One region of the Rhizobium sp. CNPSo 3670 genome, then DNA from elsewhere that is predicted to be linked to it. Evidence: predicted binding sites of a transcription regulator. Region 1 holds the regulator's gene; each other region holds the start of a gene.
What was found. The regulator LexA, encoded in region 1, represses DNA repair genes until DNA is damaged. The targets are predictions, from matches to a motif close to TGTTCNNNNTGTGTTCNG.
Positions count from the first base shown of each region.

Region 2: a site for LexA is predicted at 2,289-2,306, ahead of uvrA (excinuclease ABC subunit UvrA). Genes of this name have one in related genera too.
Region 3: a site for LexA is predicted at 1,554-1,571, ahead of AC13QO_RS26820 (helicase-related protein). Genes of this name have one in related genera too.

Region 1 is NZ_JBXSOL010000011.1:40,816-45,048, forward strand. It holds gene AC13QO_RS13520 (ComEC/Rec2 family competence protein) at 1-1,431, shown strand, start outside; gene lexA (transcriptional repressor LexA) at 1,412-2,128, opposite strand; gene AC13QO_RS13530 (VOC family protein) at 2,327-3,223, shown strand; gene kdsA (3-deoxy-8-phosphooctulonate synthase) at 3,220-4,065, shown strand; gene eno (phosphopyruvate hydratase) at 4,207-4,233, shown strand, end outside.
Region 2 is NZ_JBXSOL010000011.1:172,312-176,544, reverse strand. It holds gene gyrA (DNA gyrase subunit A) at 1-640, opposite strand, end outside; gene AC13QO_RS14180 (MarC family protein) at 867-1,514, shown strand; gene AC13QO_RS14175 (single-stranded DNA-binding protein) at 1,632-2,147, opposite strand; gene uvrA (excinuclease ABC subunit UvrA) at 2,429-4,233, shown strand, end outside.
Region 3 is NZ_JBXSOL010000042.1:5,752-9,984, reverse strand. It holds gene phbB (beta-ketoacyl-ACP reductase) at 1-79, shown strand, start outside; gene AC13QO_RS26830 (YMGG-like glycine zipper-containing protein) at 494-754, opposite strand; gene AC13QO_RS26825 (DUF3309 family protein) at 781-936, opposite strand; gene AC13QO_RS26820 (helicase-related protein) at 1,734-4,233, shown strand, end outside.

The DNA of each region.
Region 1 (4,233 bases):
TTCGTCGGCTTTCGGATGCTGCTCAGCCTCTTTCCCGGCGTCGCCCAAGCCTATCCGACAAAGAAGATCGCCGCTGCCGGCGCGCTCATCGCCGTCACCGCCTATTACCTGATCTCCGGTTTCGGGGTTTCGGCCGAGCGCGCCTTTATCATGATGGCCATCATGCTGATTGCCGTCTTCTTCGACAGGCCGTCGATCAGCCTGCGCAATGTCGTTCTCTCCGCGCTCATCATCATCGCCATTTCACCTTCGGAAGTATTGGGACCGAGCTTTCAGATGTCCTTTGCCGCCACATTGGCCTTGGTATCGGGCTATCAGTTGTGGAAGGACAGGCGTGTCCGCGAAAACGCTTTTCTGAAACTGCCGATCATGAGGCCGGTGGCTGCCGTCGCCGGTTTCTTCGGCGGCGTCTTCCTGACCTCGCTGATCGGCGGCTTTTCCACCGCATTGTTTTCGATCGAGCATTTTCATCGCCTGACGGCTTACGGCCTGCCGGCAAACCTTGCGACGATGCCGATTATCTCCTTCATCGTCATGCCGGCCGGATTGTTGGCGATGTTGCTCATGCCTTTCGGTCTGGACGCTCCGCTCTGGAAGGTCGTCGGATTCGGCCTCGATCTGGTGATTGCGGTTGCCAAGACGGTGTCCGGCTGGGGCGGTGATATCGGCATCGGCCGCTTGCCCGGCTGGTATTTCGCAGTGGCGGTGGCAGGCTTTCTGCTGCTGACGCTACTGCGAACTCGGCTGCGCCACGTCGGCACATCGATCATCGCCATCTCGACGCTCATCGTGCTGCTTCTGCCGGTCCCCCGGCCGCCGGATCTGGTGATTTCGGAGGATGGCAGTCTGGTTGCGGTCGTCGCGGCTGAGGCAATAGCTTCCAACCGTGAAAACCCGCCGGATTTCATATTCGACCAGTGGCAGAGAGCGCTGGTGCTGCCGACACATGATCCGCCGACGATGCTGGATGGTCCGGCCATCCCGCCGGAAGGAGAAGGCCGCCGTGTCGGGCTTTCCCGCGATCAGCAGAACGAAGCGAGTGCGGCGATGCGGGTAGCCGCAGCAGGCGGTGAAGCAAACCGTTTTTCCTGCGTCAAGAAGGCTTGGTGCACATCAAGACTTGGCAATGGCCATATCGTCACCGTTATCGACAATGCCGCCTATCTCGGCCCGGCCTGCGATACGGCCGATATCGTCGTGACGTCGGTCCGTCTGCGTTTCAACCGCTGCCGTTCAGGTGGCACGCTTTTCACCGGCGAGACGCTGCGTAGGACCGGCTCGCTCGAATTGCGTTTCGCCGATGCCGCCCTGGAGGTCACCACCGCCTTCGATGCTTTGTCGCGACCATGGATGCGCCATCGCGCCTATGATTGGCGCAATGATCGTTTTACCGATTCCAGCCCATCCGGCGTCAGTGATAGCGACGGATGAGGCCGACGAGCTTACCCTGCACCTTCACGCGGTCGGGCCCGAAGATGCGGGTCTCATAAGCCGGGTTGGCGGCCTCGAGCGCGATCGAGGCGCCCTTGCGGCGGAAACGCTTCAGCGTTGCTTCCTCGTCATCGACGAGGGCAACGACGATATCGCCGGGACTGGCGGTACTGCCGTTGCGAATGATCACGGTGTCGCCGTCGAAGATGCCGGCGTCGATCATCGAATCGCCTTTGACCTCCAGCGCATAGTGCTCACCGGAGCCGAGCATATCTGCGGGAACGACGATGTCGTGGGTGTTGTTCTGGATCGCCGAGATCGGAACGCCGGCGGCGATACGTCCCATGACCGGCACGGAGACGGAATTGCCATTGTCGGCGATCGGCTTTGGCGCAGCGGGGGCGGCGACCGGCTGGGGCTTGCCGAGGCTGCCCTCGATGACGCTCGGCGAAAAACCGCGACGCTGAAGACTGGGGTTATAGGCCTCCGGAAGCTTGATCACCTCGAGCGCCCGGGCGCGGTTCGGTAGGCGGCGAATGAAGCCGCGTTCCTCAAGCGCCGTGATCAGGCGGTGAATGCCGGATTTCGAGGCGAGATCCAGGGCATCCTTCATTTCGTCGAAAGAGGGAGGAACGCCGGATTCCTTCATGCGCTCATGGATGAAAAGGAGAAGCTCCTGTTGTTTGCGCGTGAGCATCGACGTCAGACCCCGTGATTGAAACAAATCCAGAACGGACACTATATGTTCCATATGTGTTCCGCAAGTAGCTAAATTTCCGTAAAAGTTCACGTCAACTCGCGGAGATTTTTATTTTCATTTGCTGGATTGGCGCACATGTCTTGCATTGAGGGAGATGCTGTCGCACATCTCTTGCCGGTTTCAGGAGGGATATTCATGAACGCGCGTTCCGCCAGGTCGCACCCGCTGGATCATGTCGTGCTGCCCGTGGTCAATATCGATCTGGCGCGTGAAAGGCTCGGCAAGCTCGGTTTCACCGTCGCCGCCGATGGGGGCCATCCCTTCGGAACGGAGAATGCCTGCGTCTTTTTCGCCGACAAGACCTATCTGGAGCCGCTTGGCGTGGCGAGTGTCGACGAGAGCGAGGCAGCAGCCCGCCAGGGCAACGTCTTCATCGCCCGCAATCGCGCCTTCCGTTTCCGCTGCGGCGAGGAGGGACTTTCTGCGCTGGCCTTCCTCAGCGAGGATGCCGACCTCGATCATAAGCGCTTCGTCAGCAACGGCGCGAGCGCCGGTGAGATGTTGCAGTTCAGCCGGCCGATGCGGATGCCGGACGGTTCGGAGAGCGTCGGCAGCTTTAAGCTGGCCTTTGCAGCTGATTTGCGCGCCCCCGATTTCTTTCTCTTTACTTGCCAGCGCATCAATTCGTTCCCTACAGATCGCGCCGCGCTGGAGACGCACGCCAATGGCGTGATCGGCATTGCCGAGATCGCACTTTGTGCACCGGACCCGGCGGCATTCGCCGCCTTCGTCGGGCTCGCGATTGGGCAGGCGGCGGTGGAGAAAACCGGTTTCGGCATGAATATCGCGGCATCGAATGCAAAGATCAGCTTGATGACGCCGGAAGGGCTGGAGGCCTATTTCGAAACCGCTGTCTCATCAGCCGATCGCGGCCTGCGGGGGCGGGCAATCCTCTTCACCGTCATCGATCTTGCCGTGACAGAAGCGCATTTGGGTGCTAACGGGATCACATTCACACGCAAGAACAATCGCATTCTGGTGAAGCCCACGCCCGGGCAGGGTGCGCTCTTCGCCTTCGAGGAAACACGATGAGCACCGACACGAATTCCGAAGTCAGGATCGGCGAAGGCGAAGGCCAGGTCACTTTTTCCAATACTGGCCGCTTGTCGCTGATCGCCGGTCCATGCCAAATGGAGAGCCGGGATCACGCCTTCATGGTCGCCGGCACGCTGAAGGAGCTTTGCGGCAAGCTCGGCATTGGCCTCGTCTACAAGAGCTCCTTCGACAAGGCGAACCGTACCTCGCTCTCGGCTGAACGCGGCATCGGCCTGGAAAAGGGCATGGAGGTCTTTGCCGACCTCAAGAAGGAATTCGGCTTTCCCGTCGTAACCGACGTCCATACGGCCGAGCAATGCGCCGAGGTGGCCAAGGTGGTTGATGTCCTGCAGATCCCGGCCTTCCTCTGCCGTCAGACCGACCTTCTGATCGCCGCCGCTAGGACCGGCCGCGCCGTCAATGTCAAGAAGGGCCAGTTCCTCGCCCCTTGGGATATGAAGAACGTTCTGAAGAAGCTCAACGCCAGCGGCAATCCGAATGTGCTCTTGTGCGAGCGCGGTGCCTCCTTCGGTTACAATACGCTGGTTTCCGACATGCGTTCGCTGCCGATCATGGCGGCGATGGGGGCTCCCGTCATTTTTGACGCCACCCATTCCGTGGCGCAGCCGGGCGGGCAGGGCGATTCCTCCGGCGGCCAGCGCGAGTTCGTGGAAACGCTGGCGCGCGCGGCAGTGGCGACGGGAATTGCCGGCGTCTTCGTCGAAACCCATCAGGATCCCGACAATGCACCGTCCGACGGGCCGAACATGGTCTATCTCAAGGACATGCCGCGACTGCTCGAGAAGTTGCTTGCCTTCGATGCGATCGCCAAGGCCTAACGTTCAACAGGCTGACATGATCGTGGTCTAGGCCACGATGCCATACACCTTCGAAGGCGGAAAATTGCGCCATTGTAATTTGTACGCCTTCGATTATGACAGGCTTCGAACGACTTATCACCCACCGAGCAGGAAGAACCCATGACTGCAATCACCGATATCATCGCC
Region 2 (4,233 bases), 130 kb from region 1:
GCAGCTCGATCGCCGGATCGTTGATCAGCGCGATGCAGCCGTCGATGACTTCGGAGAGGTTGTGCGGCGGTATATTGGTCGCCATGCCGACAGCGATGCCGCCGGCGCCGTTGACGAGCAGGTTCGGGAACTTGGCGGGAACAACGACCGGCTCAGACAGCGTGCCGTCATAGTTGTCGCGGAAGTCGACGGTTTCCTTGTCGAGATCGTCGAGCAGCGAATGGGCAGCCTTTTCCAGACGGCACTCGGTGTATCGTTCGGCCGCCGGCGGATCGCCGTCGACCGAGCCGAAATTGCCCTGACCGTCGATCAGCGGCAGGCGCAGCGACCACGGCTGCGCCATGCGGGCGAGCGCGTCATAGATCGCGGCGTTGCCGTGCGGATGGTATTTACCCATCACGTCGCCGGTGACGCGGGCGCATTTGACGTATTTCTTGTTCCAGTCGATGCCGAGCTCGGACATGCCGTAGAGGATGCGCCGGTGCACGGGCTTCAGGCCGTCGCGCACATCGGGCAACGCGCGGCTGACGATGACGCTCATGGCGTAATCGAGATACGACCGCTGCATTTCCTCCATGATGGAGATGGGCTCGATGCCTGGCGGGAGCTTCCCGCCGCCGGGGGGTGTTTGCTCAGTCAAAACAGATCACGATCTCTTCTAGAATCACTTGAAGATTTATAGCGGAAAGCCTGTTCCCGCGCCAATTTCTGAGCGCGTTTTGAACAGGCTTTTGCGGCTTAAAGAGGGTAAAACACATAACTTTCGCGGCCGGATCGGGCAATACGCCGCTGGATGTTTGCCAAATCGGAATCCCCGCTTCACAATCATGAAAACCCCGGCATTCATATGGGGTTCGGGAGAGACGATGGCAAGCGCCGACCAACTGATCAACGCCTTCACAACGCTCATCGTCACCATCGATCCGCCAGGGCTCGCGCCGATCTTCCTGGGACTGACGGCAGGCATGAGCCGGACCGAGCGTACCCAGGTAGCGCTGCGCGGCTCGACCATCGCCTTCATCATCCTCGCCGTCTTCGCCCTGTTCGGCTCAAGCGTGCTCGGCGTGCTCGGGATCTCCATCGGCGCCTTCCGCATCGCCGGCGGACTGCTGCTCTTCTGGATCGCCTTCGAGATGGTTTTCGAAAGGCGGCAGGAACGCAAGGAGAAGGCCTCCGAGGCGGCCGTCACCAAGGATCATATCGAAAATATCGCCGTCTTTCCCCTCGCCCTTCCCCTGATCGCCGGCCCCGGCGCGATCTCGGCGACGATCCTGCTTGCGGGCACGCTGCCGACGACGATCGAAAAAGCGCAGCTGATCGCCGTCATCGCCGCCAATCTGCTGCTGACCTTCCTCATGCTGCTCGTCGCCGAAAGGCTTGACCGTTTCCTCGGCGTCACCGGCCGGGCGATTTTGACCCGCCTGCTCGGCGTTATCCTCGCAGCCCTTGCGGTGCAGTTCGTCGTCGACGGCGCGAAAGCCGCGCTCAACCTCATCAGCGCGACGCCTCGATAAAAAGCGCGGCAGATGCACCGCGCGATCCGTTTAGACCATCTGCCCTGGCATCAAAGAAAAAGAGCATGACGCCCGCCCAGGACATCATGCTCTCATAAAGCGAGAGTAGGCGGCCGATCAGAACGGGATGTCGTCGTCGAGATCGCGCGAGAAGTTGCCGCCGCCACCGCCGCGGCTCGGCGATGAAGAGGGAGCCGGGGCGCCGTAATCGTCGCCGTAATCATTGCTGCTGCTGCCGCCACGGCCGCCGCCGAAGCCGGAGCTTGCGCCGCCGCCGTCGCCGCGGCCGTCGAGCATCGTCAGCGTCGAATTGAAGCCCTGCAGCACCACTTCCGTCGAATAGCGATCCTGGCCCTGCTGATCCTGCCATTTGCGGGTCTGCAGCTGGCCTTCGATGTAGAGCTTGGCGCCCTTCTTCACATATTGCTCGACGACCTTGCAAAGGCCTTCGTTGAAGACGACGACGGTGTGCCATTCGGTCTTCTCGCGGCGCTCGCCGGAATTGCGGTCGCGCCAGGTTTCCGAGGTCGCGATACGGAGGTTGGCGATCGGCCGGCCATCCTGAGTGCGGCGGATTTCGGGGTCTGCACCCACGTTTCCAACCAGAATTACCTTGTTTACGCTACCAGCCATGCTTCTCACCCTGCCTGCCGCCCTGCCCGGCGGCGTTGATCGATCAGCGCACCTTAAACCATAGAGACCGCAGATGCGCGCGAACGGTGTTTAATCCACAATTAATCCCATCAGAAAGCCGCATGCATCCATCAGGAATTTTGTTCTTTATTTGTTCTAGTTTATCCGTATGATCCTGTCAACAGAATCGAAAACCTTGAGCCATCCAGGATATTCAGCCTCGACTCGCCCGTCGGCATCACTAAATAAGGGCTGTTATCCAGAAAACCAAAGCAGAGACGATGAGCGAACTGAAGACGATCTCCATCCGTGGCGCGCGCGAGCACAATCTAAAAAGCATCGATCTCGATCTGCCGCGCAACAAGCTGATCGTCATGACCGGTCTTTCAGGCTCGGGCAAATCCTCGCTCGCCTTCGACACGATCTATGCCGAGGGCCAGCGGCGCTATGTCGAGAGTCTGTCGGCCTATGCCCGGCAATTCCTCGAAATGATGCAGAAGCCCGATGTCGACCAGATCGACGGGCTGTCGCCTGCCATTTCGATCGAGCAGAAGACCACCTCGCGCAACCCGCGCTCGACGGTCGGCACCGTCACCGAGATCTACGACTACATGCGCCTGCTCTTTGCCCGCGTTGGCGTTCCCTATTCGCCGGCGACCGGCCTGCCGATCGAGAGCCAGACCGTCAGCCAGATGGTCGACCGCATCCTCGCTTTCGGCGAGGGCACGCGCCTTTACATTCTCGCGCCGCTCGTGCGCGGCCGCAAGGGCGAATACAAGAAGGAAATGGCGGAGCTGATGAAGAAGGGCTTCCAGCGCGTCAAGGTTGACGGGCAGTTTTACGAGATCGCCGAGGCGCCTGTTCTCGACAAGAAATACAAGCACGACATCGACGTGGTGGTCGACCGTATCGTCGTGCGCCCGGATGTGTCGGCACGCCTGGCCGACAGCCTTGAAACCTGCCTGAAACTCGCCGACGGGCTGGCGATCGCCGAATTCGCCGACAAGCCGCTGCCGCCGGAGGAGACTTCGGCCGGCGGTTCGGCCAACAAGTCGCTGAACGAGACGCATGAGCGCGTGCTGTTTTCGGAAAAATTCGCCTGCCCGGTCTCGGGCTTCACCATCCCGGAAATCGAACCCAGGCTCTTCTCCTTCAACAACCCCTTCGGCGCCTGCCCGACCTGCGACGGTCTCGGCGCCCAGCAGAAGATTGATCCCGACCTGATCGTGCCCGAACCGGAGCGGACGCTGCGCGACGGGGCGATCGCGCCCTGGGCCAAGTCGACCTCGCCCTATTATAACCAGACGCTGGAAGCGCTCGGCAAACATTACGGCTTCAAGCTCGGCACCCGCTGGAACGACCTGTCCGACGAGGCCAAGGACGTCATCCTCAACGGCACGGACGACAAGATCGAGTTCCACTACGCCGACGGCGCCCGTTCCTATACGACGCACAAGAATTTCGAAGGCATCGTCACCAATCTCGAGCGCCGCTGGAAGGAGACGGATTCCGCCTGGGCGCGCGAAGATATCGAGCGCTTCATGTCGACCGCTCCCTGCCCTTCCTGCAACGGCTTCCGCCTGAAGCCGGAGGCCTTGGCGGTGAAGATCGACAGGCTGCATATCGGTGAAGTGACCGGCATGTCGATCCGCGTCGCCCGCGACTGGTTCGAGGCGCTGCCGGCGAGCTTCAACGCCAAGCAGAACGAGATTGCGGTCCGCATCCTCAAGGAAATCCGCGACCGCCTCCGGTTCCTCAACGATGTCGGCCTGGAATATCTCAGCCTTTCGCGCAATTCGGGCACGCTGTCGGGCGGCGAGAGCCAGCGCATTCGGCTCGCCTCGCAGATCGGCTCGGGCCTGACGGGTGTGCTCTATGTGCTCGACGAGCCGTCGATCGGCCTGCATCAGCGCGACAATGCCCGACTGCTCGACACGCTGAAGCACCTGCGCGATATCGGCAACACGGTGATCGTCGTCGAACATGACGAGGACGCGATCATGACGGCCGACGACGTCGTCGATATCGGCCCGGCGGCCGGCATTCACGGCGGCCAGGTCATCGCCCACGGCACGCCGCAGGATAT
Region 3 (4,233 bases), on a different contig from region 1:
CACCTTCCTCGTCTCCGACGATGCTGGTTTCATCACCGGTTCGACGCTGACGGCCAATGGTGGGCAATTCTTCGTTTAAGACAGGACGAACGTTTGTTGATTTGCAAAGGCGCGTTGCAGGACGCGCCTTTGCTTTTGTTCGGGAGGTCAGAAGCGCTTGCCGGTGTTCCGGTCTCGCTGAACCCGAATCTTGACAGGCACTCGCTGCGGCGAGCGATCTCCGCTGCGAAGAGCTGAGACCGCGGATCTCAGCAAAGCCGCGGCAACGAGAATGGCGACGGTGGAATTCAGGACAATCTGGTCCATGCAAATATTCCTTTCAGCGCCTCGGGCAATGGTACCTGCCCTGCGCTCACGAAGGAAATATGCGCCAAGCTAGTGGGCGCCAGTAGATTTGACTTTCACGACCGTTCGTCAACGTCACATTGACGAACGCGCCGGCAAAGAAAACGGGCGCCGAAGCGCCCGTTGGGAGTCCGATATGACTTGTCGGTCAGTAGCGGCAACGAGCCTCGTAGCGGCGGCCGTAGCGGTCGCGATAGATGCAGTAGCCGCGGCGTTCGACCGACTGGCCGATGAGGGCGCCGGTCAGACCGCCGGCAACCGCGCCGACAGCGGCACCACCCCAGCTGTTGGTGACCGCGCCGCCGATGACCGCACCGGTGCCGGCGCCGATCGCCGTGCCCTGTTCGGTCGCCGTGCAGGATGCGAGAGCGCCCACGAGCGCGCCGATAAGAACAATCTTCTTCATCATGTCGTAACTCCCCAAGTTGTCGGGCTTTAAATGCGGCCCATTAGTACAAGGATAATGATAATGACGAGAACTAGCCCCAAACCGCCGGAAGGTCCATAGCCCCAGCCACGGCTATAACCCCAGTTTGGCAGAGCTCCGATCAAGAGCAGAATGAGGATAACGAGAAGTATCGTGCCAAGCATGGTGTTTTTCCTTCATTTCATCCGCAATCTGGATGGACAAGAAACACGCATTGGCGATTTTTGTTCCCGGTTGGGCGCGTAAATTAGCACGCAAGGCGATTCATGGTTTGTGATCCGTCACCCCTCACAAACCGTCCGTATGGTTTAAAAAGCATTTAAATACAATATGTTGCGGTGAACAAAGCAGGAAGGTCTCGATGTCTCCGATTCGTCGGTGATTCGTTCCGTTTTTGATCGACCCCACCGGGCAAGCGGGTCCGGCTTAACGCTGTGTGAATTTGCTCGCCGGAAGATTAACACCGACGTGACGAGACCTCGCCGCCTGCCCCGCATCTAGCGGCAGAACATGGCGACGCCACCAGATATGGCCGTGAACGAAAGGGGAAAGCCGAGCAGTCGGCGATTCGTCTCTGATTTGTTCCGGATTTGATCGAGACGTTAATTTCGACGCATTTTTCACTTGGCAGAAAGCTTATGCCAGACCTCCGGCACGGTCACAAAATACCAATAGGAGAGAGTTCCGCGATTCAGCATTTAGTAGGAAAAAGTGATTCAAAATCAATACTTAGCCGTGAACAAAAGCTGAATCAATAGGAGTCAGCGATTCGTCTCTGATTCGTTCTCACGCTGTTCCGAATTGGAAATACGCACCGTCGAGACGACTCGCAAAAGTCGCAATCCCCGACGCATTTTGAAATCTGCCCTTGCGTTTGCGGCGGTAGCTGTCCATGTGTTCTGTGCCTCCATCGAGATGGCAAAATTTTTCCCGGGGCGCGTCTGCCTCACTTGCATGGACCATGACTCTGACTTCGCAGCCGATGATTCTGAGCGGGCGCGGTGTGACCGCGGTGCTTGGACCAACCAATACCGGCAAGACCCATTATGCCATCGAGCGCATGGTCGCACACGGGACCGGCGTAATCGGCCTGCCGCTCAGGCTCCTGGCCCGCGAAGTCTATACGCGGGTGGTGGAGAAGGTCGGCTTGCAGAACGTGGCGCTGGTCACCGGCGAAGAAAAGATTTCGCCGCCCACTGCGCGTTTTTCCGTCTGCACTGTCGAGGCGATGCCGCGGGAGACCAAAGCCGCCTTTGTCGCGATCGACGAGGTACAGCTCGCAGGCGATCTCGAGCGTGGCCATATCTTTACCGACCGCATCCTGCATCTTCGCGGCCGCGATGAAACGCTGTTGCTGGGTGCAGGGACGATGCGGCCGATCCTGCAGCATATCCTGCCAGGTATCACCATCGTCGAGCGGCCGCGGCTTTCGCATCTCCTTTACGCCGGGCAGAAGAAGATCACCCGGCTGCCGCAGCGCTCCGCCATCGTCGCCTTTTCCGCCGACGAGGTCTATGCCATCGCCGAACTGATCCGCCGGCAGCGCGGCGGTGCGGCAGTCGTGCTGGGGGCGCTGAGCCCCCGCACCCGCAATGCGCAGGTCGCGCTCTATCAGGCGGGCGACGTCGAATATCTGGTGGCGACCGATGCGATCGGCATGGGCCTCAACCTCGACGTCGATCACGTCGCCTTCGCCCAGGACCGGAAATTCGACGGCTATCAGTTCCGCAACCTCAATCCGGCCGAACTCGGCCAGATCGCCGGCCGCGCCGGGCGGCACGTGCGGGACGGCACCTTCGGCGTCACGGGACAGGTCTCGCCTTTCGACGAGGAACTGGTGCAGCGCATCGAGGGACATGAATTCGACAACGTCAAGGTTCTGCAGTGGCGCACGACGGAGATGGACTTCTCCTCAATTCAGTCGCTGCGCGCCAGCCTGGAGGCCGGGCCGCGCGTGCCCGGGCTGACGCGGGCGCTGCCGGCGGTCGACCAGCAGGCGCTCGAGCAGCTTTCGCGCTACCCCGAGGTAATGGACCTCGCCGACAGGCCGGCCCGCGTCGAAAAACTCTGGGAGGCTTGCGCGCTGCCCGATTACCGGCGTATCACTCCGGCCCAACATGCCGATCTTATTTCGACCCTCTTTTCCGATCTCGTGCGCTATGGCACGGTGAACGAGCAGTTTCTTGCGGAGCAGGTTCATCGCTCGGATCGAACTGATGGGGAAATTGACACGCTTTCGGCGCGAATCGCGCAGATAAGGACCTGGACCTACGTTTCGAATCGGCCCGGCTGGCTTGCCGATCCGACACATTGGCAGGAAAAGACGCGGGAAATCGAAGATCGATTGTCCGATGCGTTACATGAAAGGTTGACGAAACGCTTTGTTGATCGCAGGACATCTGTGCTCATGAAGCGCCTGAGAGAGAATGCGATGCTGGAAGCTGAAATCAGTGTGAATGGCGATGTCTTCGTTGAAGGACATCATGTAGGGCAGTTGAGCGGATTCCGTTTCACGCCGGTGGCGGGAACGGATGGACCGGATGCCAAGGCGGTTCAGGCTGCGTCGCAGAAGGCGCTGGCGCTCGAGTTCGAGGCCCGTGCAGCCCGGCTGCATGCCGCGGGTAACAGCGATCTGGCGATCGGTTCGGATGGATTGATCCGTTGGCTCGGCGACCCGGTGGCGCGGCTTTCCGGCAGCGATCACGTCATGCGGCCGCGCGTGATCCTGCTCGCCGACGAGCAGTTGACGGGCAATGCCCGCGATCACGTCGCCGCCCGCATCGAACGTTTCGTCAATCATCACATCAGCACGGTGTTGAAGCCTCTGGACGATCTGTCGCGCGCCGAAGACCTGCAGGGTCTTGCCAAGGGTCTTGCCTTCCAGCTGGTCGAAAATCTCGGCGTGCTCTTCCGCCGCGACGTCACCGAAGAAGTGAAGTCGCTGGATCAGGAGGCTCGCGCCTCCATGCGCCGCTACGGCGTGCGTTTCGGGGCCTATCATATCTTCGTTCCGGCCCTTCTGAAGCCGGCACCGGCCGAACTGATCACGCTGCTCTGGGCGTTGAAGAACTACGGTCTCGACAAGCCGGGCTATGGCGATCTCATTCCCGTGCTTGCCGCTGGCCGCACCTCCGTTGTCACCGATCCGAGCTTCGAGCGGATGTTCTACAAGCTCGCCGGCTTCCGTTTCCTCGGCAAGCGCGCCGTGCGCATCGACATTCTGGAGCGGCTTGCCGATATCATCCGTCCGCTGCTGCAATGGAAGCCCGGTCAGAACAATCGTCCGGAAGGCGCCTATGACGGTCGCCGTTTCACGACGACGACGGCGATGCTGTCGATTCTCGGGGCAACGCTCGAGGACATGGAAGAGATCCTCAAGGGCCTCGGCTATCGCGCCGATGCCGTGAAGGCGGAAGAGGCGTCGGCCCATCTTGCGGCGCAGGACGCAGCTTCAGCCCCTG